DNA from 4 places in the Neobacillus oceani genome. Region 1 is predicted to be linked to each of the others. Evidence: predicted binding sites of a transcription regulator. Region 1 holds the regulator's gene; each other region holds the start of a gene.

Region 1 (7,803 bases):
TTGTGGCTTCTCAAATTGAGAGCCATAAGCGTTTCGGCGGGGTCGTGCCTGAAATCGCCTCCCGCCACCATGTAGAAGAAATAACAATCGTCCTTGAAGAGGCTCTTAAACAGGCGGAAGTGAAGATGGAAGACATCGATGCCATTGCTGTTACAGAAGGCCCGGGACTGGTCGGCGCTCTGCTGATTGGTGTAAATGCGGCCAAGGCACTCGCTTTTGCCCATCAAAAGCCGCTTGTTCCTGTCCATCATATTGCGGGCCATATTTACGCGAACAGGCTGCTAACGGAGATGAAATTCCCGCTTTTGTCCCTGGTTGTATCCGGCGGGCATACCGAGCTTGTTTATATGAAAGAACATGGGCATTTTGAAGTAATCGGAGAGACAAGGGATGACGCGGCGGGCGAGGCTTATGACAAAGTGGCCAGAGTCCTGAATATGCCTTACCCTGGTGGGCCGCATATTGACCGGCTGGCCCATGAAGGTATAGCTGTCATTCCGTTGCCGCGTGCATGGCTTGAAGAAGGTTCGTATGATTTTAGCTTCAGCGGCTTAAAATCGGCCGTTATCAATACTGTCCATAATGCAGAACAGCGTGGAGAGTCAATTGCACCTGAAGACCTGGCAGCCAGCTTCCAGGAAAGTGTCATTGAGGTTCTTGTTGAAAAAACAGTCCGGGCGGCGAATGAATATGGTGTGGGACAGGTACTGCTTGCAGGAGGAGTTGCGGCCAACAAGGGGCTGAGGAAGGCTCTTGAGGAGGCGTTTGGCAAAAGTGAAGGAATAGAGCTTGTCATTCCGCCATTGTCGCTTTGCACGGACAATGCGGCCATGATTGCGGCAGCGGGGAGCGTTATGTTTGAAAAAGGCATCCGGGGAAGCCTGGCTTTAAATGCAAACCCGGGCCTTGATATTGAAAAATATAATTGACATTGTAGGGCAGCGAAAATATTTCGCAGCCCTTTTTGCTGTGGATAAAAATTTTTCTCGCATTCACCGCTTTGTGGATAAGCACGGGTGTTCCTGTTGATAATGTGGATAAAAACGATGGGTTCTGTGGATAAAGTGGATAAGTCCGTTGATAACTGATATAACAGCAATTTTATTGTGTATAAAAATGTGGAAAAGCGCAGGGAAGCCCCGCGCTTTAGTCAGCAAGTTCCGCCCATTGTTCCATTAACTGATCTAGTTCCTGGCGGGCTTTATCATTTTCAGTGTTAATAACAAGTACCCTTTCGTGGTCCTGATAAACCTCCGGATCACAAAGAAGCGATTCGTTTTCTTCAATAAGCGCTTCGAGTTCTTCAATTTTGGCTTCAATCTCTTCCAGCTTCCGTTTTCGCTGCCGCTCAAGTTTCTTGGATTCCTTATCCTGCTGGAACGTATTTTTGGCGGCAGGAGTTTCGGTAACCGATGCAGAAGCGGCCTTTTCCATCGCTAAAAGCTCAGCCATTTCCTGTTTCTTTTCGAGAAAATAATCATAATCGCCGAGATATTCCACGCAGCCATCCGTTTTCAGTTCCAGAACCTTTGTTGCGATCCGATTGATAAAATAACGGTCATGTGACACGAACAGGATTGTGCCGGGATAATCGATAAGCGCATTTTCGAGAACCTCCTTACTGTCAAGGTCAAGGTGGTTGGTCGGTTCGTCGAGGATAAGGAAATTCGCCTTTTGCAGCATCAATTTGGCCAGGGCGAGGCGCGCCTTTTCACCCCCGCTTAAAGTGGAAACGGGCTTGAGGACATCATCTCCGGAAAAAAGGAAGTTTCCGAGAACTGTTCGGATCTCTTTTTCAGTTTTCAGAGGGTACTCGTCCCAAAGCTCATTCATGACCCGCTTATTCGACCTAAGATTGGCTTGTTCCTGGTCGTAATAGCCTATCATGACGTTTGTACCGTAGTGGATTGAGCCCGCGTGTGCCGGAAGGTTTTTTATAATCGTTTTGAGCAAGGTTGATTTCCCGATTCCGTTAGGTCCGACAAGCGCGATGCTGTCACCCTTTGTGATGGAAAAAGAAAGGTCCGCTGCAACCGGAGCTTCATATCCGACGGCAAGGGCATCAACAAGCAAAACGTCATTGCCGCTTTGCCGCTCGATTTCAAACGAAAAGGTGGCCGATTTTTCATCTCCTGAAGGCCGGTCCATCAGCTCCATCTTCTCGAGTTTTTTCCTCCTGCTTTGGGCGCGTTTAGTCGTTGAGGCCCTGGCAAGATTCCGCTGGATGAACTCTTGGAGTTTAGCCACCTCATCCTGCTGCTTTTCATACTGCTTTAAATCACGCTCATAGTTTTCCGCCTTTTGAACAAGGTAGGAACTGTAGTTGCCAACAAACCGGTGGATTTGCCGGCGGGACAATTCGTATACCTGATTGACGACCTTGTCGAGGAAGTATCGGTCATGGGAAACAATGAGAATTGCGCCATGATAATTTTGCAAGTACAACTCAAGCCATGAAAGTGTTTCAATATCAAGGTGATTCGTGGGCTCGTCCAATATAAGGATGTCGGGTTTCCCTAGCAGCAGCTTCCCGAGCGCCAGGCGTGTTTTCTGGCCGCCGCTCAGGCTTGAGATACTTGTTGAATAATCAAAGGTATGGAAGTTGAGTCCATGGAGCACGGAACGGATATCCGCCTCATACTGGTACCCCCCCATCTCCTTGTATCGGACCTGCAGTTCGTCATAATCCTTTAAAACTCTTTCGTATTTACTGGAATTGCCGATAATGGACGGATCCGCCATTTGCCCTTCCAGTTCCCTTAACGAAGCCTCAAGCTTACGGACTGGTTCGAAAACCTTCAACATTTCATCCCAAATCGACAAGGAGGATTCGAGACCCGTATTTTGCGCGAGATAGCCGATGGTAACATCTTTCGGTTTAATGATTTCGCCGCCATCATGTCCGATATGGCCGGCGATTATTTTGAGGAGCGTCGATTTCCCCGCGCCATTCCTGCCGACCAGGGCAACGCGGTCCCTGTTTTGGAGCTCAAGCTTTATGTTCGATAAAATTAATTCAGCGCCATAGTATTTTTCAAGGTTATTCACTTGAAGCAAAATCATTCTTTTCACCCCATTACTATCTAGAGTGTAACCCATAAGGGGTTGCTCGGCAATGAGTGAACCATCCTCCAGGTATGGTTTTCCGCTGATGGTTTAAGCTCGTATGACAGGGGAAAAGGAGCTAAATATGACAATTTTTTAAAAATATTGGGACTTAATCTCGTGAAAAGCTAAAAAACAATGGAACATATGTGAAACATGGAACAAAGAGCATACACAATTACCTGAAAATAGTGTATTATTTTTATAACTCATAGAACTGAACTATAGGGAAAAGGTTAGAAAAACGGCCAGGGCCCCATTCGGGAAAACGGGGTCGATCTGCCAGGTTGTTCCGTTTTTGGGAAAGGAGTTTTTAGGATGGCTGAATTTACGCATTTCAATGAAGAGGGCAGAGCAAAAATGGTCGATGTCAGCGATAAGCCGGAAACAGCCAGGACGGCAATCGCCCGCTCAAGCATAACTGTAAATCGAGACATTTATGAAAGAATAACGAATAATGAGATGAAAAAGGGTGATGTGCTGGCGGTGGCCCAGGTAGCCGCTGTTATGGCAGCAAAGAAAACATGGGAAATCATCCCAATGTGTCACCCCATCCCGCTGACAGGGGTAGACATCACTTTCAGGTGGGAAGAGGAAGAAGCAGGACATAAGCTGATGATTTCTGCTTCAGTTAAGACGAAAGGAAATACTGGCGTGGAAATGGAAGCGCTAACTGCTGCTTCCATCTGCGCATTGACTATATACGATATGTGCAAAGCCGTTGACAAAGGAATGGTAATCGGGCCTACCTATCTTGTTGAAAAAACAGGCGGCAAGCATGGCGATTTTAAACGAGAACAAGAGGTCCAGTAAACAAGATTTCCCGCGAATGGCCAGGGGCCTGCGAGAAAAATTAAACCGGGGCAGGGGATCAATGGTGACTGAAACAATGAAAATACCGCAGGCAACCGCCAAAAGGCTGCCGTTATATTACAGATTTTTAAAGAATTTGCATTCCTCTGGGAAGCAGAGAGTTTCATCCGCGGAACTTAGCGAAGCGGTTAAAGTCGATTCGGCTACAATCCGAAGGGATTTTTCCTATTTTGGAGCCCTTGGCAAAAAGGGCTACGGCTATAACGTAAACTACTTGCTTGGGTTCTTTCGGAAGACGCTTGATCAGGATGAGCTTACAAAGGTCGCCCTTATCGGGGTAGGAAACCTTGGGACTGCCTTTTTGAACTACAATTTCCTGAAAAACAATAATACAAAAATCGAAGTAGCCTTTGACGTTGATCCCGATAAAGTGGGGACGAAAATTGGCAACGTCCCAATCCACAGCCTGGATGACCTTGAAGCGTACCTGAACAATGACAATGTTACGGTAGCGATTTTGACCATACCTGCTTCCGTTGCCCAGCCGATTACAGACAGGCTCGTTAAAACAAATGTGAAAGGAATTTTAAACTTCACGCCTGCGAGGCTGAATGTCCCGCGCTCCATCCGGGTCCATCATATCGACCTGGCTGTTGAATTGCAGTCGTTGATTTACTTCCTGAAAAATTATCCCGGAGCGGACTTTTCCGAAGAAGCAGAAGAAGCAAAAAAGTGAGCCTAAAAGGGGCTCACTTTTTTTGAATTCGTTTTAGCTTGTAATGTAAACCGATCATCCTTATGCCCGCCCCGAAATCAAAGGTGGCCAAAATAACGAGGAGATAGGAAAAGAAACCCCAGCCTTCGTCCCTTACGCTCCCAACTGCGAAATATGTAAACAAAATTCCGAGTAGGAGGTACACGATGCCGGAAAACAATGGTGATTGCCTCATAAAAACCCTCCGATAAAGTTTTGCATCTGTTCTGCTTCACGCAGGAATCTCTCAATTTCCTCACGGTAAATACTCTGCATCAAAACAACGAGCGTATTCATTATGACGTGCGCAATGATCGGAACAATGATCCGGTTTGTCCGGACATAAAGGAAAGCAAATGTGAATCCAATTGCCGAGTAAATCAGGATATGTTCAAATTCCATGTGCGCGGCTGCGAAGATAACGGAACTGATCAATGCGGAAACAAAGAAATTAAACCGCTTGTGAAGGCTGCCGAAAATGATTTTTCGGAACACGATTTCCTCAAGGATGGGGCCGATGACCGAACTGATGAGAATCACCGCGGGGAAATTGTCAATCATCCGCATGATTGAACGGGTGTTATCCGAACCCATTTTAATCCCAAGCATTTGCTCCACTATGGCGGCGGCCCATTGCGCGAAAAGGGCGAGGAAAATTCCGCCGACGGCCCATGAGATGGACTGTGGCAAATTTGCAGCGTTCCTGTTTTGAAGCGAGCTGGCCATTTCTTTTCGCAGGAGGAACAACGTAATCAGGAATGCCGACACAAAGCTGATTATCAGCCAGTAATTTAAGGCATACATCTGCGTTTCCTGGGGACTGTTCCCCGCGCTGGCAAGGACGATTGCCAAAAGGGGGACCCCCACCAGGCTCGAAAGCTGCATGACGATATATACAATAAGAATCCAACCGTATTCACGTTTCAAAATGGCAAGCTCCTTTATACTTTTTGCATCACTTTTCATTCTACTCACAAAGGCAAACTTATTTCAATCATGAAACCTTCCTGTATAGCCTTTGCCAAAGCGGACATACTCATAAGGTTGATTTTTTTTAAAAAAATTCATGCTTCGTGCTTGCAAAAAAAACGGGTTTTCATTATTATAATAATTGTGTTAGCACTCACCTGAACAGAGTGCTAATAAGCGACTACATAAAACCATTTGAGGAGGTTGTTTGAATTGTTAAGACCACTTGGCGATCGCATTATCATTGAGCTTGTCGAGTCTGAAGAAAAGACTGCAAGCGGCATTGTTTTGCCTGACACTGCAAAGGAAAAGCCGCAGGAGGGCAAAGTTGTAGCAGTAGGTTCCGGCCGTGTTCTCGATAGCGGCGAGCGTGTAGCTCCGGAAGTATCTGTCGGCGACCGTATCATCTTCTCAAAATATGCCGGCACAGAAGTAAAGTACCAGGGAACTGAATACCTAATCCTTCGTGAAAGCGATATCCACGCCGTTATTGGCGAATAATTGCCTGAACTCAGGGCACATACCTAATTTTATCTGACTTGAGGAGGTTTTTGAACTATGGCAAAAGACATTAAGTTCAGTGAAGACGCGCGCCGCTCAATGCTTCGCGGTGTAGATGCTCTTGCAAATGCTGTTAAAGTCACGCTTGGGCCTAAAGGGCGCAACGTTGTTCTTGAGAAAAAATTCGGTTCACCGCTTATCACAAATGACGGTGTTACAATCGCGAAAGAAATCGAGCTTGAAGACGCATTCGAAAACATGGGTGCCAAGCTTGTTGCCGAAGTGGCAAGCAAAACAAACGATGTTGCCGGTGACGGTACAACGACTGCGACTGTCCTTGCGCAGGCAATGATCCGTGAAGGCCTGAAAAACGTAACCGCAGGCGCCAACCCAATGGTTCTCCGCAGGGGGATTGAAAAAGCGACAAAGGTTGCCGTTGAAGAATTGAAGGCAATTTCCAAGCCAATCGAAGGAAAAGAATCCATCGCCCAAGTTGCGGCGATTTCCGCTGACAACCCAGAAGTCGGCCAATTGATCGCTGAAGCAATGGAGCGCGTTGGCAACGATGGTGTTATTACGATTGAAGAATCAAAAGGTTTCGCTACCGAACTTGATGTAGTAGAAGGTATGCAATTCGACCGCGGATATGCATCTCCATATATGGTTACAGATTCCGATAAGATGGAAGCTGTCCTTGATAATCCGTATATCCTGATTACTGACAAGAAAATTTCCAGCATTCAGGAAATCCTTCCTGTCCTTGAGCAGGTTGTCCAGCAAGGCAAGCCGCTATTGCTGATTGCTGAAGATGTTGAAGGTGAAGCGCTTGCTACATTGGTAGTCAATAAGCTTCGTGGTACATTCAACGCTGTTGCTGTTAAGGCTCCTGGCTTCGGTGACCGCCGCAAAGCTATGCTTGAAGACATCGCTGCCCTTACTGGCGCCGAAGTTATCACAGAAGAGCTTGGCCGTGACCTTAAATCCGCAACAATCCAATCTCTTGGCCGTGCTTCCAAGGTTGTTGTTTCCAAAGAGAACACAACAATTGTTGAAGGCGCTGGAGACTCAGCTGCAATCGCTGGGCGAGTAAACCAAATCCGCGTTCAGCTTGAAGAAACAACTTCCGAGTTCGACCGTGAAAAGCTGCAGGAGCGCCTTGCGAAATTGGCTGGTGGCGTAGCTGTCATCAAGGTCGGCGCTGCAACTGAAACAGAATTGAAAGAGCGCAAGCTTCGTATCGAAGACGCCCTGAACTCAACTCGTGCTGCTGTTGAAGAAGGAATCGTGTCCGGCGGTGGCGTCGCCCTCTTGAACGTTTACAACAAAGTGGCTGAAATCCAGGTTGAAGGCGACGAGCAAACAGGCGTGAACATCGTACTTCGCGCTATGGAAGAGCCTGTCCGCACAATTGCGCAAAACGCAGGCCTCGAAGGCTCTGTCATCGTTGACCGCCTGAAGCGTGAAGAAATCGGCACTGGTTTCAACGCTGCTACTGGCGAATGGGTGAACATGATCGATGCCGGTATCGTTGACCCAACAAAGGTTACACGTTCCGCGCTTCAAAACGCTGCATCCGTTGCGGCTATGTTCCTGACAACTGAAGCAGTTGTTGCCGACAAGCCTGAGGAAAACAAAGGCGGCGGCATGCCTGACATGGGCAT
Region 2 (7,803 bases), 520 kb from region 1:
CGCCACTCCGGGAATTTCATTTTCACGATGGCGGTCAATGAGGATCATAAGGGTATTTTGGACATATGGGTTAAGGTTCGTAAAAGCGCCCTCAACAATCGCTTTCTTTTGATCCAAAGAAAGCCTCGGGGAGTTCAGAACCGCATTCAATTCCTTGTTGTTCGCAAAAACATCTTTCACAACGCGAATTTCTTCTTCAATAGCGTCGAGGAGGCCACGTTCCTTCGCAATACGGAACAATGCCAGCGCGTACCTCTTGGAGATTATCGATGTGCTCATCGGCCTCTTCCTGCCTCTTGAATGAATTCGTCAATCAGCTTTTGCTGATCCTGTTCGCCCAATTCCCTCTCAATAACTTTCGAGGCAATCATGACGGATAGGGAAGCAACCTGCTCGCGGATAGCCGCGACAGCCTGTTCCTTTTGCTGTTCGATTTCAAGCTTTGCGGATTCCTTGATCCTGTCTGCCTCGGCGCGGGCGATCGAAATGATTTCCTCGCGCTGGACATCGCCCTGTTTTCGGGCATTTTCAATAAGGCCTTGTGCTTCAAGGCGCGCTTCTTTTAAAAGTTCACGCTGCTCCTCAAGATGTTTTTTGGCATCCTGGTTCGCTTTTTCAGCCTGGCTGATCTCATTGGAAATATGTGTTTCACGCTCTTTCATGATGCCCATCAATGGACCCCATGCAAACTTTTTGAGCAGTGCCATCAGCACAATGAACATGACGAGCTGGAAAAGAATATCCCCGCCGTTAAATAGGGGCTCTGCCGCACCCAAAACAAAACTGCTTGTCAACACCCTCGAGTCACTCCCTTCAAGAGTCATTCCGGAGATAGCCCCGGATACGTGTATGTGAAAATAGTTTACAAGTCAATTACTTCTGATGGATGTTTCTATGGTTTACCCAACATAAAAACAGGGCATAAAGCAATGGCGAAGGTTCATTATGGAATGATCTTCGCCATTATTGAACAATGCCCAGCTATTATTGAACCATGAACGCGATAACAACCGCGATGATAGGAATCGCCTCAACTAACGCAACCCCGATGAACATAGTTGTCTGAAGCATACCACGAGCTTCTGGCTGGCGGGCAATGCCCTCAACTGTTTTTGAAACGATAAGACCGTTACCGATACCTGCACCGAGTGCTGCCAATCCAATTGCAATTGCTGCTGCTATAGAACCCATTTAAAAGCTCCTCCTTAATGTATGGTGAATAAGTTTATTTTTTTGTCCATATAATGAACAGGTATATATTAATGGTCGCTGCTGACCTTATGGGCCAGATAAACCATCGTTAACATTGTGAAGATAAACGCCTGGATGGCGCCGATAAAGACAGAGAATCCTTGCCAGGCCAGCATTGGGATAACTGCTGCCAAACTCCCCCAAAATCCGGTTGCCATGCTTCCGGCAATAAGAGCGAGGAGAATTTCCCCGGCATAGATGTTACCATAGAGACGCAGGCCAAGCGTGAGGGTATTCGCAAATTCCTCAATGATTTTGATTGGGAACATGAACCAGAACGGCTTGAAGAATTCTTTGCCGTAAGCTCCGGCCCCTTTCATTTTAATGCCGTAGTAGTGTGACAGTCCGACAACCATCGTCGCCAAGGTCAGTGTGATGACCGGGTCTGCGGTAGGGGATTTCCACCACAGTTCATTTTTGTAGACGATTGAGAACGGCAGACCTAGAAAGTTTGAAATCGCCACATACATAATTAGGGTGATTCCGAGGATGTGGAATCTTCCGCCAGTTTTCCAGTCCATCGTACTATTGATAATGCCTTTGACAAAGTCCATGACCCATTCCATGAAATTTTGCATTCCAGTAGGCTTCATGGCCAGCCTGCGTGTTGACAGGACTGCGATGAGGAACACAACTAACGACGCGATTGTGATCATCAGAATGTTCGCCATGTTGAAATACAGACCAAAAAACGGACCCACTATAGGATTTTCATGATGCAATAGTATTCACCTCGCTTCTCTTGCTATTTGCGTAAAAAGGCTTGCTTTAAAAAATCTATCATAATGACAATATAGGATGTCATTAATCCCACCACAACGCTGATTAAATGAAATTGTTCGGGGTACTTCAACGCGATAATTGCCGCAAGGGCAGCAGTGGCCATTCTGTTGAAAGACCCGAGTGACCGCACCTTTTTGCCCTTCATCACAGCATCGCCGAACTTGTCTGTTTTCCTTACCATGAGCCACAAATTGAACAGGCTGCAGGCTGTCCCCAAAACGAGTCCGGCAAAAATAGGTTTGTGCGCGGTAAATCCCCAGCCAAGTACATATAATGAAAGTAAAAAATAGAGGTATCTTCTGACGCGGAAATAAATGGCCCTTAAATCGGACATATCATGTTAGTCTCCTGAATAATATTGCTTAACGAGGCGGAGCATGGCGTAGATTCCGGCCGCCAATCCGAGGAAAAGCCCAACGACCAGGAAAAGCGGTTCCGTCCCAGCTTTGCCGTCGAGCCACCTGCCCGCAAAAATGCCGATGAGCACGGATCCGGCCAACTGGGCAAGGATTCCCGACATAAGCGCCATTGCCTGGAATGGGGTTCGGTCGTTCCTTCGCATACGGTTACATCCCCTGCTTCGAGAATGGAAATCGGGCAAAACATCGTAAAAAATATGTATGAAAAAATCCTGTTTCAATGTGCAACATTTCCCCAGGAATGCTATGTAAACCCTATCATTTTATGCCCTTTGTAAGCATACAATAGCACCCTGTTATTGTCAATCCAAATGCGGTTAATCTATTCACAAACATAGGGGGGAAACGACTTTTTTCGCCAGAAACCGCATATAGGGGAAGGTTTTTAAATTGGAAGCGTTTTCACTATGTGTGAAGTGAATCTTGTGTTCCATAACAAAAAGCCTTTTTTTTCATCTGTTTTCAGCGCTAAATTCCTTCTTTTTTTGTTCGTTTTTTCAAAACAAAAAAGCTCCCTTTTCTAGGAGCCGTTTTCTTTCAATTAAATTGGGCGGTCGTTTCAAAAAAATCCTCTTTTCCCGCTTTTCTCGCAAATACTTTTACAATATAAATTCCCGGTTCCGGAAGGACTACTGGATTGATTTCCCGTTTCAGCATCCCCCTGCCGACCTTCCTCCCATAATCAAGGAAGCCCACAAATCGGAAATCGTTTTGGCGGAAAAGCGCGATGCCGAATTCATCCGCACCGCCAGGTAGGTAAACCTCATAGCGGAAAACTCCCGGCCTGTCTCCCTCCCCCATGGCGAATCCCATCACCCTTGGATAGTCCGGTTCGGTAAGCGCGAGGATAAAAGGAATTCGAATAGGCTTACCATCAGCTTGTAGCAACAATGCCCCATCGACAATCCTCCCTTTATAAACGGACGGGTCTGCAGTCACTGTCACACGCACCCTCTTCTCTTCACCGGTACCCAAGGTAAAGGGGAGAGGCAGTTTCCAGGCCAGCCCATCATCCTGAGGGGGAATCGAAAACGAATAGCGTATTGTCTTGCCACTCACATTTTTAACAATCAGTTTACTGTTTTGTGATGCCTTCCAAATTGGTTTGGCAATTTTTCCGAAAGTGAGCGAGCCGGGAAGCACAAGTGTCGCCGGAGCGGCTGCTTTGTCGGCCTGGATTCTTCCAGCCCCCTGTTCAAATGTCCTGTACGGCTGGGCATGGCTATTTTTTAATACAATAGCTGTATTCATTAACGCGGCCTTCATTTCCGCCGGCTCCCATTCGGGATGCGCCTGTTTAAGGAGAGCGCACACTCCCGCGACATGTGGAGCTGCCATGCTCGTCCCATTGAGAGCAAGGTAACCGCCGGGAACCGCGCTTGTAATCGCCACCCCCGGGGCTACCACATCCGGCTTGATTTCCCATGTTCCGGTGACAGGTCCCCGCGAACTGAAAGCCGCAAGCCTGTCACTATCATCAATTAGCTCGATTCTAACGGGTCTCCCGCTTCTTAACAGCTGATTGCCAGCCGCCGCTGACACCGTCCCCACTGGTATAGGAACGGATTCCTCCAAATTGCCGTAAAAAATACCCTTTGTGTTGTTATAAATAATGACTGCTCTTGCTCCCGCCGCAAGGGCATGTTTCACTTTTTCCGTGAAGGTAATTTTTCCACGCTTGATGACGGCAATTTTATTTCTTACGCCATTTAATTCTTCCGGCCTGCCAAACTTGCCGTCCACAATTTCAGCCAATGGCCCCGGCATCCACTTTCCCGAGCCTGCCATCTTTTCAATCCGAATTCTTTTTCCTGTTTCTTCTATAATAATAGTGGGAACCTTCATGAATGGCGTCGACGCACCGACGGAAATGGCTTTGGTGGCCGTTCCCGGTGCTCCCACCGTCCATTGGCCTGGGCCTGAATTCCCCGATGAAACAACAGGGACAATCCCTTTTTCCGCGGCTCGGTTTAGCGCGGTTGAGACGGGAAGGTCGGGCCCGTTGACGGCGTTTCCAAGAGATAAATTCAGAACATCCACCCGATCTTTGATCGCTTCTTCAATGGCAGCGAGTACAAGTTCAGTCGTCCCTTTTCCGCCAGGCCCCAACGCCCTATATGCTTTGATGGTTGCACGGGGCGCCACTCCCTGGATTTTTCCGTTACCTGCGATAATGCCCGCGACATGGGTACCATGGATTGTCGCTGCCTCCCCCGGTTCCTTTGTCTCCATCGGATCCTCATCCTTATCGACCAAATCCTTGCCGCCACCATAATTTCTTCTTAAGTCCGGATGTGTATAATCTACTCCGGTATCAATTACGCCCACTATCACTCCTTCTCCGGTCAGCCTTTTGCCATTCCTGTCAAAAAAGCCACGGAGCCTATTCGCACCAATCATTGCCGCTCCATTGGCTTGAATCTCTTCTGTATCCAAGCCTCCCTGTAATTGTTTTAGATTGACGTTTATTTTGTTGGATGGAATCGGCCGGATGCCTTTATGGCTATTCCCATGACCCGACAATTCTTCTTCGATACGATAAGTTTGCAATTCGGAGAACGACTCCACATTCGAATCTTTTTCAAGCTTCCTGATTTCTTCCAGCTTTCCCTCGATTGAAAAGCCATTCAAAGCCTCTGAATAGATATGCCGCACCTTAATAGATGGAAATTTTCGCAAAACCTGATTTGCCACCTCCTGTGAAGCAGGCTCTTTCAGGATCAAAATACCTCTTTTCACTTCTTGGGGTTTCATTTCCGGTAAGGGGGGGATTTTTAATGCCCAAGCCGCCTCGGTACCCGGTTGGAGGAGAAATACAATAATAAATGTGCTTATTAGTTTTTTCATATACCCTGTCCTTTTTCTGATAGGGTTTGAATAAAAATGTCATTCTATTCGATACCTCAGACTATTCATAAAAGATAGAATGTCCTCGCCATCCTGGGTGCTTTTTGCTATTGTAAAAAGCAACAATGCTTGGAGGCGGAATTACATGGTTCTTTTACGAAAAGTGGCCTTTACAAAAAAAATAGAGGAAAGTCATTATCCATTCAACCTGCCGCTAATTAAAAATTTCAAGGAATTAGCATTCGAAAACCCAGTTACGATTTTGGTTGGAGAGAATGGGACAGGAAAATCGACTTTCCTTGAAGCAATTGCGGCAAATTGCGGCAGCATCCTGATTGGAGGCGAGCCGATTGATACCGATCCGGCTCTCGCGCCGGCCCGGGAGCTTGGGCAGAAGCTGAAACTCTCGTGGAGTGTCCGGACAAAAAATGGCTTTTTCTTCAGGGCAAATGATTTCATCACCTATTCCAGAAAGCTCGCTGAAATTAAAGCAGAGTCGCGGCAAGCCTATCGGGAAATCAAGGAACGGGATCCCTATAGCCTGGAAGTATTGCCCTACGCGCGCACGCTTTATGAACTTGAACAATTATATGGGGAGGGGCTTGAGGTCCGCTCTCATGGAGAAAGCTTCCTTGATTTGTTCCAGGCACGGTTCCGCCCCGATGGACTGTATATTCTCGACGAACCGGAAGCGCCGCTCTCCCCCATCAAGCAACTTTCGCTCATATCGTTGATTCTGGAAATGGTAAAAGAAAACGGGCAATTCATCATTGCTACCCATTCCCCCATGCTGATGGCCATACCGGGAGCCGATATTTACACACTGGATGATGGTGAATTTACGAAAACGGATTACCGGGATGTAGAGCATGTCCGGCTGACAAAGGATTTTCTCGACGATCCGCAGCGATTTTTGCGGCATCTTTAATATATGGCTGCCCTCCTATCTGGCTTTTCATTTCGCCAGTCATATTTTTCTCGCTACATGCAAAAACCGAACAGATTTGGTATCCGTTCGGTTTTTTTCGAAAATTATTTTGTTCCAAAAAGCCTGTCGCCAGCATCGCCAAGGCCAGGGATGATATACCCATGGTCGTTCAGTTTCTCGTCAAGGGCAGCGATAAAAATGTCAACGTCAGGATGAGCGTTTTTGAAAGCCTCCACGCCTTCAGGGGCGGCAATCAGGCACATGAATTTCACATGTTTGGCTCCGCGCTTTTTCAGGGAATTGATTGCTTCGATGGCCGATCCGCCTGTTGCCAGCATTGGATCGACGACAATAAATTCACGCTCCTCAACATCGCTTGGCAGCTTCACGTAGTATTCAACCGGCATCAAAGTCGCAGGGTCACGGTAGAGTCCGATATGGCCAACCTTTGCGGCTGGGATTAGCTTAAGAATTCCATCGACCATCCCAATTCCGGCACGGAGGATGGGGATAATCCCTATCTTTTTACCAGAAAGGACCTTTGATTTCGTCACACTTACGGGAGTTTCAATTTCAATGTCCTCAAGTGGCATTTCCCTGGTGATTTCAAACGCCATTAGCGTAGCGACCTCATCGACAAGCTCGCGGAACTCCTTTGTTCCGGTGTTTTTATCACGTATGTAGGTGAGTTTATGCTGGATTAACGGGTGGTCAAATACGTATACTTTTGCCAAAATAATCGCCCCTTTACTAGTAGTATCCTCTTGAATAGGTTTGCACACTTCGTCTAATTTTACAGAAAAAACTTTTGCTCGGCAACAAGGAATGCCTTTTCTAGCCATTTTCCTTAACTGGGACTTCAAGGAAATTATTCCCTTGCCTGTCCATAAAAAAACCGGCCCGTTAATTATCGGGCCGGTGAAGACATGGCAGGTTCTCCAGTCTCATTGGTTCCTACCTATCAATATTCAGGGTATAGGGTGAACTTGGAAGTGAGCGCATCGACGCGTGCCTTTGCTTCATCAAGTTTGGCTTCATTCTCATTGTTCTTCAAGGTGAACGCCATAATCGAGGCGATTTCCTTCATCTCTTCTTCCCCAAAGCCGCGGGTGGTGACGGCAGCCGTACCAATTCGGATGCCGCTTGTTACAAACGGGCTTTCAGGATCGAATGGAATCGTGTTTTTATTGACAGTGATGCCGATTTCATCAAGCACTTTTTCCCCAACCTTGCCTGTCAAGCCAATGTTGCGCAAATCGACCAAAATCAAATGGTTGTCCGTTCCGCCGGAAACAAGTGTGATCCCTTCTTCCTGAAGTGCTTTGGCAAGCGCCTTTGCATTGGAAATGACACTTCCCGCATACTCCTTGAACCCATTGTTTAGTATTTCACCGAATGCAACCGCCTTTGCCGCGATTACATGCATGAGCGGGCCGCCCTGGATGCCAGGGAATACGGATTTATCTATTTTTTTCGCAAACTCCTCACGGCAGAGAATTAATCCGCCACGCGGGCCGCGCAGTGTTTTATGCGTTGTGGACGTGACAAAATCAGCGTAAGGCACTGGATTCATAT
Region 3 (7,803 bases), 820 kb from region 1:
GGCCAGTTTTTGCCGATATTTATCCTTACATCCAGCAGTTCTGGAAAAAGAAGTAGCTGCCGTTGATGGCAGCTGCTTCTATTATTAAGCTGGGTTGATTAGTCAAACGTGAACTTCAAATCGTTTGGGGGCATACTCTGCTGTTGAAAAGGGGAACTTCTCATTATTGGGGGAATACCCGCCAGTTAATAGTGGAAAAATCAGTTGGTTGTTCATCCCCGCCCATTAAGAGTGGGGTAAATTCCTTCGAGTATGCGAGTTCCCGTATCGCCTTTGTCGATCATTAGCGCAATGCATTCAGCGGCTTTATCCCAATCCGGCCCTTCTTCCCCGGCAGTAGGCAGCGTGCGGGCTTTTTTAGCCGTGTTCTTCTTTCCGGTTTGCTCCAAATCCTTCCCGGGAGTGCCTGGGACCGGCAAGATTACCCGCAATACCTTTTCAGCCGAAGCCTCGGCAAGATCGGCAGCTTTCCTTATCGCCTTAATGTTTTGCTCTTCCCCGCTGCGTTGGCCTAGCCCATTGGGCAACAGCAGCACGACCAATGGCCAATGATGATTCAAGCGAATAAGCTCTTCCAATTTCTTGCCAAGGCTTTCTGTGTGGGAAGGCGGAATTTTCCCCTCCGTATATAGGTCGTATAAGGAAAAAACAACCACTTTATCTCTATTGAAATGTGTTTCTACAGCACCTATGGGCATTTTTTCAAAATTGCTGTTCCTCCCGATTTCAAGTTCCATGTCTTCCTCGGTTTCATCGGGTGAGGGATTCAAGGATATTCCACCGACTTCATAACCCATATCAAGCAATCTTTTGCACAGATGAAAGCCGAGCCGCTCAAATACCCCAATTATCAAAACTCCTCCCATCAATCTCCCTCCTTCCAGCCCGGTCTCATAGTATCCTATGCAGGCGGGGCTGGAAATTTCACCATTGTTCATTCTTATCTTCTTTTGGTCCTACTAGGTAAAAGAAGCAGTCCAACTCACGATAAAAAAGAATGAAAGGCTAAAGGAACTTTTCATGCCTCGACATGAACTTTGCTATTTCCATCCCAAGCTGGCCCGCTTTTTCAGGGAGCATATACGTTTCAGTGATTGGGGGTTTCTGTTGAAGGGTGGATAGGAGATTTTTGCAGGCCCGCGCATTTTTGTAAGCCCTCCCGCCTGTCAGGATATGAAAAATCCTTATTGGGGCGCCGAAATCAAATTCAGGAAGGCTTTCCTCCTTTATTTCACGTTCCAGCGTTGCTCTGTCCACATCATGGGCCTCGGCTATTTCCCCAAGAACCTTTTTATAAAAAAATATGTGTTCCCTTTCCTGTTCCATGTGGTACTTGAGAGACAAGATTGGATTGATGAGCACAATCGATCGGATATTCCCCTTTAATTCTTCGGCTAGTTTCAGCGCCGCCAAAGCTCCCATCCCTTCTGCGAGTATGTGGATTTTTGGATTGAGGATTTCATTTTTCATGACGATTTCATAAAGCAAGGTAGCAAGCAGGACAGCTTTTGGTGAACCCCAGTGCTTTCCGTAAAGATTTGATGTAAATAGCGTATAGCCCGCTTCCCGAAGATTGGAGAGGATTTCCCGTTTCCCGGCATTTTGGTTCCAGAAGCTGGACTCATCATCCACAAAATGCCTTTCATCGCCAAGAATTAATACACCAAAGCCGGACGGTTTTACAGGGTAGTAGACAGTGCTCCATTGATTCCCAAGTTGAAAATTTCTGTTATCCATACGAAAACTCCTTCTGCCATTTTCCAGTATTAGTGTATGTAAACCAGCAAAGAATGAATTGGGGTGTTTCCTCAATTCCATCCTTCCTATCCTTTTCGTTATTTCCTTTTTGCGTTTCTTCTTTTTTCCTTATATGATAAGATGAGAAAGATAATACGCTATGAGGTGACGGTATGAAATACTTCTGGACTCTGTTTTGGGTTTTGCTTTTAGTGGAAATGCTTTCTTATGTGGTAACGTCGATGATTGGTGTTGCGTTTGACTTTAAACTAGCCGCGGTACTGGGTGTACTGACGACCATTTTAATCCTCGTTGTACCATCAATCATTCCTAATGAACCCGTGGACAATCATTAAAAAACGTTGAAGGCCATCCCGAACAGGATGACCTTTTTCATTGTTTATTCGGGGCCGCCCAGGCTAAAGCTGTTAAAAAGGCAATATGATTTCTGTTTAAAGAAATTTGTCTATTACAACTCCATACCCTGGATAGTTCCCGTTCAACCCACCGCTCAGAAAATTAATGAAAGATAAGCACCAAGACTGTAAAAGCCACCCGGGATGGATGGCTTTTTCTATTTCCTATGGGGCTACGGTTTTCTCGTGTACGACCATTTCCTTTCGTGATTGGAAGCTTCCGGAAATGGCTGCCCTTTTTTTAGATAGATTTTCCTAGGATTGATTACCCCGCTCCCAGTATCGCCAATTTCAATATAAGTACCATTGTTAGGCGCTTTTTGGCCTGGGTTAAACTGACGATTTTGTCCCATTTACCTTCCTCCTTCCAACATCAGGGGACATTCGCAACTGCCCCCTATCTTTATTATTCCACTCCTTTACCCGCTGATTAAGGGGATATTTTGTCATTATTTCCCGAGAAATAATGTCGAATATGACTTTTGTATGAACCTTCATCCAGTTCTATAGTTTTTTTCCTTCGTTAGCAATATAATTATAGTAATAAATTACATTTGCCCCTTGATAGCAGCAGAATTTGTGTAGAAAGTAGGTGGCTAACATGCAATCCTATGCAGGTGCGCCCGCAAAACTGACCGAATTGCTCAAGTATACCCATCATATTCAAAAAATTGAAAAAGGGCAGTTTCTTTTTCAAGAAGGCTCACCGTCAAAAAAGATATACGTCCTCTTAAGCGGTTTGGTTCAAATCAGCAAAATTATTCCTGACGGAAGAGAGTTGACTCTAAGGATTTGTTCCGAGGGCGATTTGATGGGGGAATTGAATATATTTTGCTCGACTCCAAGAAATTTATTAAGTGCCAAAGTGGCCGAAAGCGGTGAAGTTGCTGTCATAATGAAAGATACCCTTGAGGCAAAGCTTGCCAGTGAACAGGCGCTCGCATTAGAATTCATGCAATGGATGAGCCAGCATTACAGGAAAACACATACGAAATTCCGCGATCTTGTGCTTCACGGGAAAAAGGGCGCTCTCTATTCAACATTGATTCGAATGGCGAACAGCTATGGCGTCAAGACAAGCAACGGTATATTGATCGACCTTCTCCTTACAAACCAGGAAGTTGCCAATTTTTGCGGAACGTCCCGTGAGGTCGTGAACCGGCTTCTGAGCGAGTTACGGAAAAAAGGCGTCATTTCAATCAATAAAGGAATCATCACTATCCATCAGCTCGCTTATTTAAAAAAGGAAATCGACTGTGAAAACTGTCCGAAGGAAATCTGCAATATAGATTAAAAATGGGTAAGCGCCGTTCAGGCACTATTCCATAAGAAAAGCCTGCCGTGTGCAATAGCCCGGCAGGCTTTATATTTGCGTATTTGGTTCTCCCTTTTTATGTTACTATTAGCCAAATGGCGATGAGGGTGAAGAAAATCGCCGAGTTAATAATTTCATAAATGCCAATTTGTTTCGGCGTAAGGCTTTTTCCATAAAAACCGATGGCGCGCATTAAACTTGGGAGGAAAGCGAGAGCAACAAGCCATTGCCCAAAAGCGAGCCAAACCGCCGCAACAATCGTATGGTAGTACCAGGATATCCACTTATAATGGATGCTCCGTTTTTCCCTGATCATCGTTTTCACAAAAAATGTGCTGCCGATAAAGAAAAGAGATGAAACGGTAAAAACGAGAAACGCTTCTCCGCTCACTTTTCCGGTATTCAAGTACGCACTTGCAATTCCGGCTAGGGAGAAGGCAAATACCGCGCTAATGTCATTCAGTAGGGCCCTGTCATTATTTTTCGACGAAAAAAAGGCATTTATTGCGAAAAACGGAAGCATCATTACTCCGAACCATGCAACGGACGGCCGCTCCAAAAGCGGAAACATCAGCAAAAAAATAGCCGGCACAAGATAGATTAGCGTCCATTTTGTATGAAAGCGAAGTTTCTTCCTTTTGAAAAGGAGAAGCATGGGATACGTTGATAAATAAAGCAACAGCCAGCCGAAAAAGAATGGAATGTGCTCCCACAGAAAACCGCCGGAGATAGCCCCTAGCCAGAATGGGAGGATGGCCATCGCCCATGCGCCATGTTGTTTTGGCATAAATAGTTTCATTTTCAACACCTCTTGCTTAGCATCTTACCTTCACTATAATGGAACGGAAAATGCAGCAAAGTGAAATGCATCACATATTGAAGCGTAAAAGTGTCAAAAATGGCAACATCGATTAAACCCTTCGCCAACTGGCATGGCTTCCCTGTTTTTCCTTGCCGAAAGAAAACGTTTTCAATAAATGAATTGGTTTAAAAACGATTGAAACATATTTAGTGAAGGAGAAAAACAGCAAAAAAGTAAATAATAAGATCACATGGATCTGCATTAATAACGAAGCGTGTTTCAAAATCTCCATATTAGGGCTAAAGTGCAAAAAGCCAATCATCCACCCGGCCATGGCCGCCAATTCACCTGTTGCGCCATTAAACACAATTAAGCCGACCCCGGTTAGTGTCGTCAGCAGCCAGAGCATCTTTACAATCCTGTTCAAAATCATCCCCGACTTCCGCTGCATATTCCCAAATTGATCCTGAGTATCATATTGCCATACAATGCCCATCCCCAAAACCGCAGCTACGGTATAAGGATAGACAAGCCAGACAAACCATTGTAACAACTCCATCCCATCAACCCCCTAAAATCCACAACCATCTCCCATTCTAACGAAGGAAACGTGACAATTCAGTGACAAAAGTAACTCTTGTCGAAAAAAGTTCTCTTGACAAACAAAATGCGTAAGCGCCTTGGTCAGCCCCGACAAGCATAAGACGGGGCCCGCAGGACACTGAATGACATCCCTGAATCCGCCCACGCACGAAGGAAATGCGGGCATTTCCGAGGACGGGCCAGCCCTCCGGAGGGAACCGGCTTAAGACCTCGAGGGGCTAGGCGCTTAAGCTGGATTACGATAACTTGTTTCGAGTTGTTTCCAAAGTAATGAAAAAAGGTGCCAGACCCCATCAGTTATTTCTGCGGATCCTGGCACTCGATTTTCTCAAGTATTAATTTTGCGAGGGAGCCAGGGGTTTGTTTGTCCAATAGTGGGTAAAGCGGGTATTTAGCATTGACCTTTGGCTCATTATCCCAGTACACGGCTGCGATGATATTTTCTAGTTCAAGTAAACGTTTGTCCTCCTCACTGTTCCGGAGCAGGATGATTTTCGGATAGGAGGCGTATTTATACCCCTCGATTAAAATCACATGAGGGTTGAACGCACAAAGAAGGTTTATTTGATCCTCAAGCGCCCATAATTTCTTTTCCGCCTGGAGGACAAGCCTTCCACCGCCTTCAACGAGGACTGCGTCGGCACCTGCTGCCATATGCCTGCTAGAATCCTTCCCCTCCGGAATGTCGGGCTTGCCTCCATGCCCATGGTGCTTCATGGATGCAACAGACAACCCCGCCTCTTTAAGCAGCCGGATCATGGATTCCGCAAGGGTTGTTTTCCCGCTGTTCTGGTACCCTGCGAGCTGAAAAACGAATGGCCTTACCATGGCCATTCGCTCCCTTCCTGGTCTTCAAGCAAAAGCACTTCAACTTCCATGCCCGCTTCAAACCCTCTCGTCCCCCCGGGCAAAATCATCAGCGAATTCGCACCGGCCAGGCTCATGACAATATTGGATTTATCAAGCCCGCTTGGCGTGGCGAACAGCCGCCCTTCCTTGAAAGAAATGGTGCTTCGGACAAATCGGGTAAACGGGTTAGCTTTTGGGAAATCAGTATCTAGGACTGCCATTTCCTTACGCAAATGTGGCCTTTCGGAACAGAGCATTGTCCTGATGACCGGCCTTGTAAACAGCTCGAATCCTACATAGCAGGCGGAAGGGTTCCCAGAAAGCCCGAACAGAAGATTGCCGTTATGTACAGCAACCGTGGTAACGCTCCCTGGTCGCATCGCCACTTTATTGAACAAAACTTCCGCTCCCAGTTTTTCATAGATGGCCGGCAGGTAGTCGTAATCCCCGACCGAAACACCACCGGTTGTCACAAGCATGTCGACTTTATTTAGCGCATTTTTGACAGCCTCAAAACACGTATCGAAATCATCGGGAAGGCTGCCGAAATACTCCACTTTCCCTCCGGCCCGTTCAATTTGGGCGGCAATCATATATGAATTGCTGTTCCGTATTTTTCCTGGTACAAGCGGCTCGTCCACCCCTAATAGCTCAGTGCCTGTCGCATAAAGGCCGACTACGGGCTTTTTTGCAGCCGGTACGTTCGCATAGCCGAATGTCGCGAGCATTGCCTGGATTCCAGGATTAATAAACGTGCCCTTTTTTACAAGCACTTCCCCTTCTTTTGCATCCTCTCCCTGAAAGGAGACATTTTCGCCCTTTTTGATTTTCCGCTTGATGGTCATATAGTTTTTGCCATCGCGCTCCGCCGTTTTGACGAGTTCGAGCATTATGACCGCATCGGACCCTTCCGGCATCATCGCTCCGGTCATAATCCTGACAGCCTGTTTTTCGCCGAGCACTTTTGAAGTCGTTTGGCCAGCCCCGATATGGTCGATCACTTCAAATTCAACGGGATTGTCAAGCCCTGCTTCCTGTGTATCGACTGATCGGACAGCAAACCCGTCATACGGGGCCCGTGTGAAATGGGGGACATCGCTCGTGGCGACCAAATCTTCTGAAAGAAAACGGCCATAACTCTCATTAATTGATATGAATTCGGTATTACCCGATTGCCTGCAATCCATAATCCGCTTCACAGCCTCGCCGATAGCTATCGGCCTCCTCATTTCAACCATGCCATCATCTCCAGTACCTTAACAATATATACATCTCCCTTATAAGGGTAGCCGAAACCCCATTCGATGGCAAATAAGGAATGTGAACGTTTATTGGCAAAATCAAGCTCCGATTGAAAAAAGTTCTCAGGTGTGATGCGCGTCACCATGTTTCCAAAAAGAGTGTCGTATTCTTAAGCTAAGAAAATAATTATTACCTTTTACAAGGAGGATATAAACATATGTCACAAACATACTCAGAACAAACCCTTGTTCGTGATCTCGTGAATGAATTTCCCAAAACAGCCGATGTATTCAAAAGTGTAAGGATTGATTTCTGCTGTGGCGGGGCAACGCCGATTGTGGATGCTGCCGCTGCTGGCGGCGTCGACCTCAGCACTCTGATGGCAAACCTGGCCGATGTCATTGAAAAAAGCAGCAGCACTGAGACCGACCTGAAGGTTTGGACCGATTCCGACTCCGATACAATCATCGACCATGTCATTGCGGATTACCACCACCCACTCCGCGAAGAATTTTTGAACCTGAGCCCATATGTCACTAAGGTTTCCCGTGTCCATGGCGGCCACCGCCCGGAACTATTGAAAGTGTATGAGCTTTATTACGAACTGAAAAAAGAAATGCTCGAGCACGTCGCTAAAGAAGAAGAAACCGTCTTTCCTTTAATCAGGCAGTTGGATGCCAATACGATTGAAGACCGCGAGCATGCTTTGAACTACATTAAGGAGCTCGAAAAAGAACATGATCATGCTGGCGCGCTTTTGAAGGAGCTACGAGAAATCACTTCCGATTTCACCCCACCAGCCGATGCATGCGGCACTTACCGCCTCGTCTACAAGCGGC
Region 4 (7,803 bases), 910 kb from region 1:
TCGGAATCGCGAAAGCGTTCAGGAAGTCGACATACCAGCCGTAGACGATTCCGTCCGGGCCTTTGACCGGGTTGGCGGCGGCGCCTTTTAGGAATCCTGCAGCGTCAAAGCCTCCAGTGATTTTGCCCCAGCCTGCAGTCAGCCACATGTAACCAAGATAAATCCGAAGAACGGCGAGAAGAGCGGCAACGATTTTGTTTTCTCTTAAGAATTTGTTAAACATGGATAATTCCCCATTTCGTTAAAATTTTAATTATGTTGTTTACACTGTTATCATAATCGGATTTTTAACCTATCGGTAGTGGGTTTCCGGTTTATTCAACAAATAGACAAAGCTTCTTGACAAAGATGTGACATTGGTCACAAATGGCCTCATAAAAGCGGAGTTGAACGCTTATTAATCGTGAAACGATATTTGGCAGCCGGTCGTATGGGGGGGTACAGCAGACCCTGTTACGAAAGCTGCCCGCTTAAAAATGGATGCAAGATCGTTGTAAACCAGTTTGACAACCAATTATCGGTTTTGTATAGTAGGGGCGAAGACGGTGAATGGAGTGAATCCCTTGAACTCAAAATCTGAATTGGAAAATTTGGATCTTATAGATTTAATCAGCGAGCGGCATAGCTTGCTCAGAAGCATTTTGGGAAAAGCCTGGAACGACAATAGCGAGATTTATATTTCAAATTCTGAGTGGTATATCATGGCCAGAATTTATAAAAAACAGCCGACCATATCGTATGTGACAAAGAATGTGGAAATTTCCCGCCAGGCGATCCATAAGTTTATAAAAAACCTTTCCGCAAAAGGTTTAGTGGAAATTAGAAATGCAGAAAACAACAGGAAAGAGAAATGTATCCAGCTAACTCCTTTAGGTGAAGAATGCTACGAAAAAATCGTAGCCCTTAAGGCCCAGCTTGTAAACAAAATCGCAGAGAACATCGGTGCGGAGAAGGTAGAGGAACTTAAAAATCTTTTAAAGCTCGATTGGAAGATATAAAATCATTGGAAATTAGACCACAAAAAAGAATGCCAGGAACATTTACAATGGCATTCTTTTTTTAGTTGATTGCTTAACAAACTGTATTACGATATCATGTACTTTTTCAACTGTAGTTTCCAGCGATATAGCCAATTCTTTAAATAAGACGTGTTGGATATGTTCCAGCAGCTTGCGGTCTGATTCGTAAAGTTTTTTACCATGAAGTTCAGCATCCAGCTTTTTTTGCATCAGTGTCTTTACAACTTTGGCAATTTCCTTTCGATTGCCCGTATTTACTATATCGTTATATTGCCTATAACGAAAATTGGGGTTTTCAATCCATTTTACTCCAGGATATTGGAATGATTCAAGGAGTTCATTCGCCTCCTCTTTACTCATAAGTTCCAGCATAGCCACTTTATCGTTATCCACGGGACTGCTTATCGTTAAGTGGCCAATACTGTCGATAGGATGCAGCACATAGTAAGTCTTTGTAATGCCTGACACTGTTTTTTCACAAATATCATCAACCTTGCAAATGCCGTGTGCGGAATAAATCATAAAGTCTCCAATAGAAAACATTTGCTCACCTCGGAATATTTGTCAACTAAGTTTATAATATCACGAAATAAAAATATTGTCAACTTGGTTGACTTTATAGGGAATTTTTGATATGGTTTTCAACTGGATAGTCTAGTAATACCATCCGGAAATAAAAAAATGCCTGCTATTGAAATTCAATAAGCAGGCATTATTTATAAAATTTTCAAGTTGTGATTGGGGTAGCTTTTATTTCGTAGTTAGGCTAATGACCTACTCTTGAAGCCGGGCTTCTTTTTTGAAAACAGTCTTGTTGATGAAAGGAAGCACATAGCGGTCAAGGCCGTATTTGCCTGCGTTGGCGCCTGCGACAAGGATGATGAAGCCCATCAGGACGTCAGTTGGGTTATGGCTTACTGTGCCTGCAAGCATGAAGCTGAAGTTCATCACAAGGCCAAAGAACATTGCCGCAGAAGTGAGGCATCCGAGAATCAAGCCAAGGCCGACAAGGAATTCACCCCAAGGGATCAGGACGTTGAACAGTTCGACGTTTGGAATCGCGAAGGCATTCAGGAAGTCAACATACCAGCCGTAGACGATTCCGTCCGGGCCTTTGACCGGGTTGGCGGCAGCGCCTTTCAGGAATCCTGCAGCATCAAAGCCACCAGTGATTTTGCCCCAACCGGCAGATAGCCACATGTAGCCAAGATAGATACGTAAGACAGCGAGAAGTGCGGCGGCGATATTATTTTTTCTTAAGAAAGAGTTAAACATGGATAATTCCCCTTTTCGTTAAAAATTTAATTATGTTGTTTACACTGTTATCATAATCCGATTTTTAACGTATCGGTAGGGGGTTTCCAGTTTATTCAACAATTAGACAAAGTTTCTTGACGAAGATGTGACAATGGTCACAAATGGAAACGGTAAGTCTATAATCCAGAACAAAGCGATGAACACAAAAAGGCCGCAATCCATGATTGAATTGCGGCCACACTATTTTTACAATGAAAAAAGCCTCTACCGGCTCGGGTACAGGCTTTCTCCATCCCCTCTGTAGGGGAATTTGAGGAGTGAGACTTGCCCTATTCAGCAGTCAAACCCTGCCCCAATTTAGCAGCTACTGCTAAATATACTGTTGGCGAACACTTGCCGTCGCCCGAGAAAGCAAATCTTTCTCCAAAGTAGGCAATCACAACAACAGTCCGATAACCGATCCACATTAACATTCGTCAATGTACTGTTACCATCAACCTTCACACTTCCCGGTTATCCCTGTTCTGTGAAGCTACATTATCTCTATACCCGGGAGGAAACCGCTTTAAACCACTTTTTTAAAAATATTGTAAACGGTGATGATTGAACCTTAAAGTTCGTCCCAGGCATAAATAAGCAAATTCGCTTTTCCTCCTGCGACCTCTATTATATTTTCATCAATGCGCCTTGCCCCAAGGGCTTCATAAAACTTGCATGCCGCATTGTCCTCAAGAACTTTTACGATAGCGCTCGTGAAGCCTTGCTGCCTGAACTCATCAAGGAGCTTGTTCAGGAGTTTCTTTCCAAACCCTTTCCCCTGATGCTTTTCATAAAAGTAAATCGACGTGACATCGCCGTCGTAGCCGGGGTATTCGCCTTCCTTTACAGGCGACCCATCCGCGAAGCCGACGATTTCGCTATCCAATTCCGCGACCAGGACGATATTTTCTTCACGCGGAATGTTGTTCAGCCACAATTCCTTTCGCTTCTCCACACTCAGCCTTTGCAAAAATCCTTCGTCCATAATGCCCTTATAGGTTGTTTGCCAGCTCGCGACGTGAACCTTGGCAATTGCTTCGGCATCCTCGACAGTTGCTTTCCGAATTGTGATTTCCATATGTACCTCCATGAATGCCTAGTTCTTTTTGCTTGAAAAGCCAAGCTGAAATTTTAAAAGTCATTATTCTGGCTGGCAGCAAAGATCGCCCTTACCGGTTTCGATTGCGGATTTAAGGCTGCCAAGCACGCCAGACCAGGCCATTTTATGCCACTGAAGTGCTTCCGTCCATTGTTCATGCGCCTTGAAGCCGGTATGTTCGACCGTCACCTTCGTTCTTTCTGGACCGATTTCCTCCAGGCTAACTTTCACAACTGTTAAATTATCCCCATCGTTCATAATGCCTGCGAACTGGTCGGGACCTTTCCATGTAAAATGAAGTTCTTTCTTGTTCACAAGGTTGGTAATCTTGCAGCCTCTCGTATTCATGCCTTCTTTATTGCCTGGAATAAAATAAAGTTCATACGCGCCACCAATCCTCGGTTCAATCACCGCCTCCGGAGCAAACCAGGCCGATACCCTGTCAGAAAGTGTCCACGCGTACCATACGAGATCAAGCGATGCATTTACAATTACCTCTTGTGAAACCATCAAAGTGTTAGAAGCAGTTTTCAAGACAATCCCTCCAAGTGCAAATTCCTTTTATAAATAGTAACATGACAGTTATATACATTTAAAGAAAATTCAGACTAGTAGGAATGGGAATGCATTATAATAGGCTCAAAGTGAACATGAATTAAAAGATTGTTAGGTGACAGGCCTTTCAATAAGAAACATTTAGGTGGTGAGATTTTTGCAGGAAAGTGCTGTGAAAAAGATTCGCATCATAGGCTCTGTTGGAAGTGGGAAGACGACATTGGCACGCAAGCTTTCTGAGGAATGGAATATCCCTTATTATGAACTGGACAATGTTGTATGGGATAGGGACCCGGCTGGGGACAGGAGAAGGACTGAGGAAGAGCGGGCGGAATACCTGGATGCTATTTTGAAATCGGAAGCCTGGATTATAGAAGGAGTACATAATGAAGAATGGACAGCAGGGAGCTTCCGGGAGGCGGACGCCATTGTTTTTCTCGACCCCGCATATTCAGTCAGGACATACAGGATTATCAAGAGATTCATAATGCAAAAACTTGGCCGCGAAAAGGCACATTATAAAGTTACATACGAAATCTTCCTTAAGATGTTCAAATGGAACAGGTACTTTGAGCAGAACGGGAAGCCGAATTTCTTTAAAAACTACTCGTTCTACAATGATAAAATCATAGTATTGAAGAATAGAAGGCAGCTGAAACAGTTTATGGGGAAGTGAAGACAGTTACGAGCCGGAAACCGAAGTGAAAGTGTCTTCATCTAGATTATGAAGACACTTTCGAGCCGGAAACTGAAGTGAAAGTGCCTTCATCTGGATTATGAAGACAGTTTCGAGCCGGAAACTGAAGTGAAAGTGTCTTCATCTGGATTATGAAGACGGTTTCGAGGGAGAAACCGAAGTGAAAGTGTCTTCATCTGGATTATGAAGACAGTTTCGAGGGAGAAACCGAAGTGAAAGTGTCTTCATTTTACAAAACTACTCCAACTTTTCGAGCAGGAGGTCTCTATGATCGTGTGCCAATTTCAGCAATAGAAAGTCGCTATTGGCCAGCAGCCGTTTAAGATATTCCGCTTCCTTCCAGGCAAGATCGTATTGAGCACCATTAATAAACCCTTTCGCCAGGGCTTCATCAAGTTCATCGGCATCTTTCAGAATCACTTCACCTGATGGGAAAACGACGAGATCCAAATAAAGATCATCATAAAAGGGAACTCCGTTTTCGGCTGCATTTTGTAGGCAGATGTCAATGTACCACTGGACAACTTCACCGGAGGAATTGAACATCGTTGTAACGGCATGGTTTTTTTCCTCAGGAAACTGTTGAAGCCAGAAGTAACCGCTGTCCACGATGCATACCTGCCTTTCTTCATAATCGACAACCAATGGGGAGGCCACCTCCACAGTATGAAGCAGGGTGACATAGCCTTTGAACTCCTGAGTATCCAAATAGGATTGCGCATATCTCCTTTTAATAATCCGTTTCCATCCAGGCCGGTTTCCGAACACTCGCTTTTGCATCTTATCCCCCTGAAAAGTTTTACCTAATTATAGCATTGCAATGGTATTATTATAGATATATTTTCCAATCGACAGAGTTTCGGTTCTAATAGGGGGAGTTATTGTTGAAAATCCGAAAAATGAATTCGGAAGATACAAAGCAGGTGCAGTATGTTGCCAAAACGAGCTGGAATGCGACCTATGAAGGAATTATTCCTCGTGAGGTGCAGGAACGATTTTTAAATTCCGCATACAATGACGATAGGATGAAACAGCGGAGGGAACGCTCTTTAATGCTGGTTGCCGATGAGGATGGCAGAGTTACGGGTTTTGCGAATTTCTCGCCTGTAAGGGATGGGGGAAAGGCGGAGCTTTATGCAATCTACCTTTTGCCTGAGGTTCAGGGAAAGGGAATCGGGACCGCTCTTTTGAATGAAGGAGTCGCGCAATCGGACGGGGTTAAGGAAGTATACATAAATGTAGAACGCGACAACGCCATCGGGAAGGCTTTTTATGAAGCGAAAGGCTTTAAGGTGGTAGAGGAATTGGAAGAAGATTTCGAAGGCCATATTCTGAAAACGATTCGGATGGTACTGGAAGTTTAATAGGGGGAAGCGATGTTTTTAAAAAATGTAGAAATTAAGAATGAAACGTTACGCTATTGGCTGGAAAATAATTTTCCGAAAAGTGACCTGTTTTTCTTCACGAAGGAAGATGAATCAATTATCGAAGCGTTAGGCCCGAATGTGATGGCCATCCCTGTAAAAGAATTTTTCCCGGATTCGTTCTTAAACGATTTTAATACATTGAATATTTATCAATTGTGGCAAATTGATAGGCAGGAGGCAGCATTTGCTTGTGTCGCGCATCCGGGAGCGATCGCCTCGGTCAACAGCGATATTCGGAAAAGAATTTTTCAGATTCAGAAAAAGCTGAACAGGGGGCTGTTATTCGATTGGGAGATGATTGAGCCATTATCGGCGGGACATGGAATGGAACCGTTGCTTGAAATGTTGGCCCCGTATATTTTTGAATATGAGTCCAAGCAATACCTCGCTCTTCAGGCAGGAGTATGGGCAGAGTTATCCACGGAATTTAAGCAGGCTTTTCTTGTCGGGATGGCCGGCCAATTTATCGATGATGTTGACATTAGCGAAGACCAAATAAATGAGTTTCGAATTGAATTCCCGCATATCGCCCCATACATGAATACGTTTTCGGCTGCCAACGGTGCAAACTGCCTTGCTGCGGTCCTTGCCACGGTAGCGGGCGGCTCGGCCGATACGGAATGGCTGATTTCAAAGTGGGTCGGCGGGCATGTTTTTGAGAATGGACTGAAAGCGAATCATTATTATTGTGAAGAGGGCTGCAGCGAAAATCTACTGCCGGGGGATGTTTTTGTCTGGAAAAATTCAAACGGCATCCAGCATGCAGCCTACCATTTAAGGGACGGGTTTTTCTTCAACAAACACGGGCAGACGTTCATGAATCCGTGGCAAATCATCACGAAGGAAAAGCTGATTGATGCGTGGGGAGAAGAGATGGAAGTGTACAGGAAATCCGGACAAGAAGCCTTGTTAAAACAAAATAAAAAGCAGGCGGACCTGCTCTCTATTTTTTAATCAAATTATGAAGCTTTGTAAAATCTGTATCTGGATAATAACTGTTTTTCACAAGTATATTTGGTCCGAGGCACGATACTGCTGGGCAATGGCAGCTTAGCTCTTTTGAAAGCGCGGTTTCCTGCCATTTATTATAGGCATCTGGGAGGCTGTTAGTCTGGATATTGCCAAGTGGAGGCGTATCGCCAAAATCTGTAACGATAATGTCTCCATTAAAAATATTTACATTCAGGCGGGAACGCCCATCGGGGTCATTTCGGACAGTAACGTTTCTGCTGCCATACAGTCTCTTCAACAGTTTCTGGTCATCGGAAATCGGGCTGCAGGCATAGAAAGGCAGCGTTCCGAACAGCATCCAGACATTTTCATCACGGACATCAAGCAAATGGTGGATAGCCTGCCGAATTTCCTCAAGCGTCAACACCTCAAGGTTGCTCGCGAAGTCACTTGGGTACATAGGGTGGATCTCGTGGCGCTGGCAAAGCATGTCATTGACGATTTGCTTATGTATTTTTTCAAGATGAGGAAGAGTCCGTTTGTTTAGCATCGTTTCAGCTGATACCATGACCCCGGCCTTTACAAGCGCTCTACTGTTTTCGATCATTCTTTCAAAATATTTCTCCCTTTGCCGATAGTCCGGTTTTCTTTCCATACGGGCGAAACCGCCTTCTACAAAATCATCGGTCGTTCCCCAGTTGTGGGAAATGTGAAGAACATCGAGGTAAGGGATAATTAGTTCATAGCGGGACAAATCAA

Evidence for each region. Region 1 encodes Rex, which represses fermentation and respiration genes when NADH is low (regulators of the CRP and FNR family bind a similar motif). Its sites were predicted from a motif close to TTGTGAAATATTTCACAA; they were not measured.
Region 2: V1499_RS21635 (AtpZ/AtpI family protein) is a predicted target of Rex. The motif match lies at 2,674-2,691, and genes of this name have one in related genera.
Region 3: V1499_RS05330 (YwiC-like family protein) is a predicted target of Rex. The motif match lies at 4,326-4,343, and genes of this name have one in related genera.
Region 4: V1499_RS05810 (DoxX family membrane protein) is a predicted target of Rex. The motif match lies at 2,420-2,437, and genes of this name have one in related genera.

What each region holds. Positions count from the first base shown of each region.
Region 1 is NZ_CP143543.1:246,570-254,372, forward strand. It holds gene tsaD (tRNA (adenosine(37)-N6)-threonylcarbamoyltransferase complex transferase subunit TsaD) at 1-929, shown strand, start outside; gene V1499_RS01410 (ABC-F family ATP-binding cassette domain-containing protein) at 1,147-3,063, opposite strand; gene moaC (cyclic pyranopterin monophosphate synthase MoaC) at 3,424-3,918, shown strand; gene V1499_RS01420 (redox-sensing transcriptional repressor Rex) at 3,980-4,654, shown strand; gene V1499_RS01425 (YdiK family protein) at 4,668-4,868, opposite strand; gene V1499_RS01430 (lysostaphin resistance A-like protein) at 4,865-5,599, opposite strand; gene groES (co-chaperone GroES) at 5,855-6,142, shown strand; gene groL (chaperonin GroEL) at 6,200-7,803, shown strand, end outside.
Region 2 is NZ_CP143543.1:4,307,151-4,314,953, forward strand. It holds gene V1499_RS21610 (F0F1 ATP synthase subunit delta) at 1-279, opposite strand, end outside; gene V1499_RS21615 (F0F1 ATP synthase subunit B) at 276-797, opposite strand; gene atpE (F0F1 ATP synthase subunit C) at 985-1,191, opposite strand; gene atpB (F0F1 ATP synthase subunit A) at 1,260-1,973, opposite strand; gene V1499_RS21630 (ATP synthase subunit I) at 1,997-2,368, opposite strand; gene V1499_RS21635 (AtpZ/AtpI family protein) at 2,375-2,596, opposite strand; gene V1499_RS21640 (S8 family serine peptidase) at 2,991-5,300, opposite strand; gene V1499_RS21645 (AAA family ATPase) at 5,446-6,228, shown strand; gene upp (uracil phosphoribosyltransferase) at 6,333-6,962, opposite strand; gene glyA (serine hydroxymethyltransferase) at 7,190-7,803, opposite strand, start outside.
Region 3 is NZ_CP143543.1:1,064,190-1,071,992, reverse strand. It holds gene V1499_RS05360 (hypothetical protein) at 1-56, shown strand, start outside; gene V1499_RS05355 (hypothetical protein) at 213-866, opposite strand; gene V1499_RS05350 (hydrolase) at 1,006-1,737, opposite strand; gene V1499_RS05345 (YjzD family protein) at 1,911-2,093, shown strand; gene V1499_RS05340 (YjzC family protein) at 2,327-2,506, opposite strand; gene V1499_RS05335 (Crp/Fnr family transcriptional regulator) at 2,755-3,447, shown strand; gene V1499_RS05330 (YwiC-like family protein) at 3,545-4,267, opposite strand; gene V1499_RS05325 (respiratory nitrate reductase subunit gamma) at 4,380-4,829, opposite strand; gene mobB (molybdopterin-guanine dinucleotide biosynthesis protein B) at 5,171-5,707, opposite strand; gene glp (gephyrin-like molybdotransferase Glp) at 5,695-6,960, opposite strand; gene ric (iron-sulfur cluster repair di-iron protein) at 7,182-7,803, shown strand, end outside.
Region 4 is NZ_CP143543.1:1,156,335-1,164,137, forward strand. It holds gene V1499_RS05795 (DoxX family membrane protein) at 1-223, opposite strand, end outside; gene V1499_RS05800 (MarR family winged helix-turn-helix transcriptional regulator) at 546-998, shown strand; gene V1499_RS05805 (CarD family transcriptional regulator) at 1,041-1,562, opposite strand; gene V1499_RS05810 (DoxX family membrane protein) at 1,794-2,294, opposite strand; gene V1499_RS05815 (GNAT family N-acetyltransferase) at 2,887-3,393, opposite strand; gene V1499_RS05820 (SRPBCC family protein) at 3,457-3,948, opposite strand; gene V1499_RS05825 (AAA family ATPase) at 4,127-4,645, shown strand; gene V1499_RS05830 (DUF402 domain-containing protein) at 4,904-5,446, opposite strand; gene V1499_RS05835 (GNAT family N-acetyltransferase) at 5,566-6,030, shown strand; gene V1499_RS05840 (hypothetical protein) at 6,043-7,047, shown strand; gene yfkAB (radical SAM/CxCxxxxC motif protein YfkAB) at 7,037-7,803, opposite strand, start outside.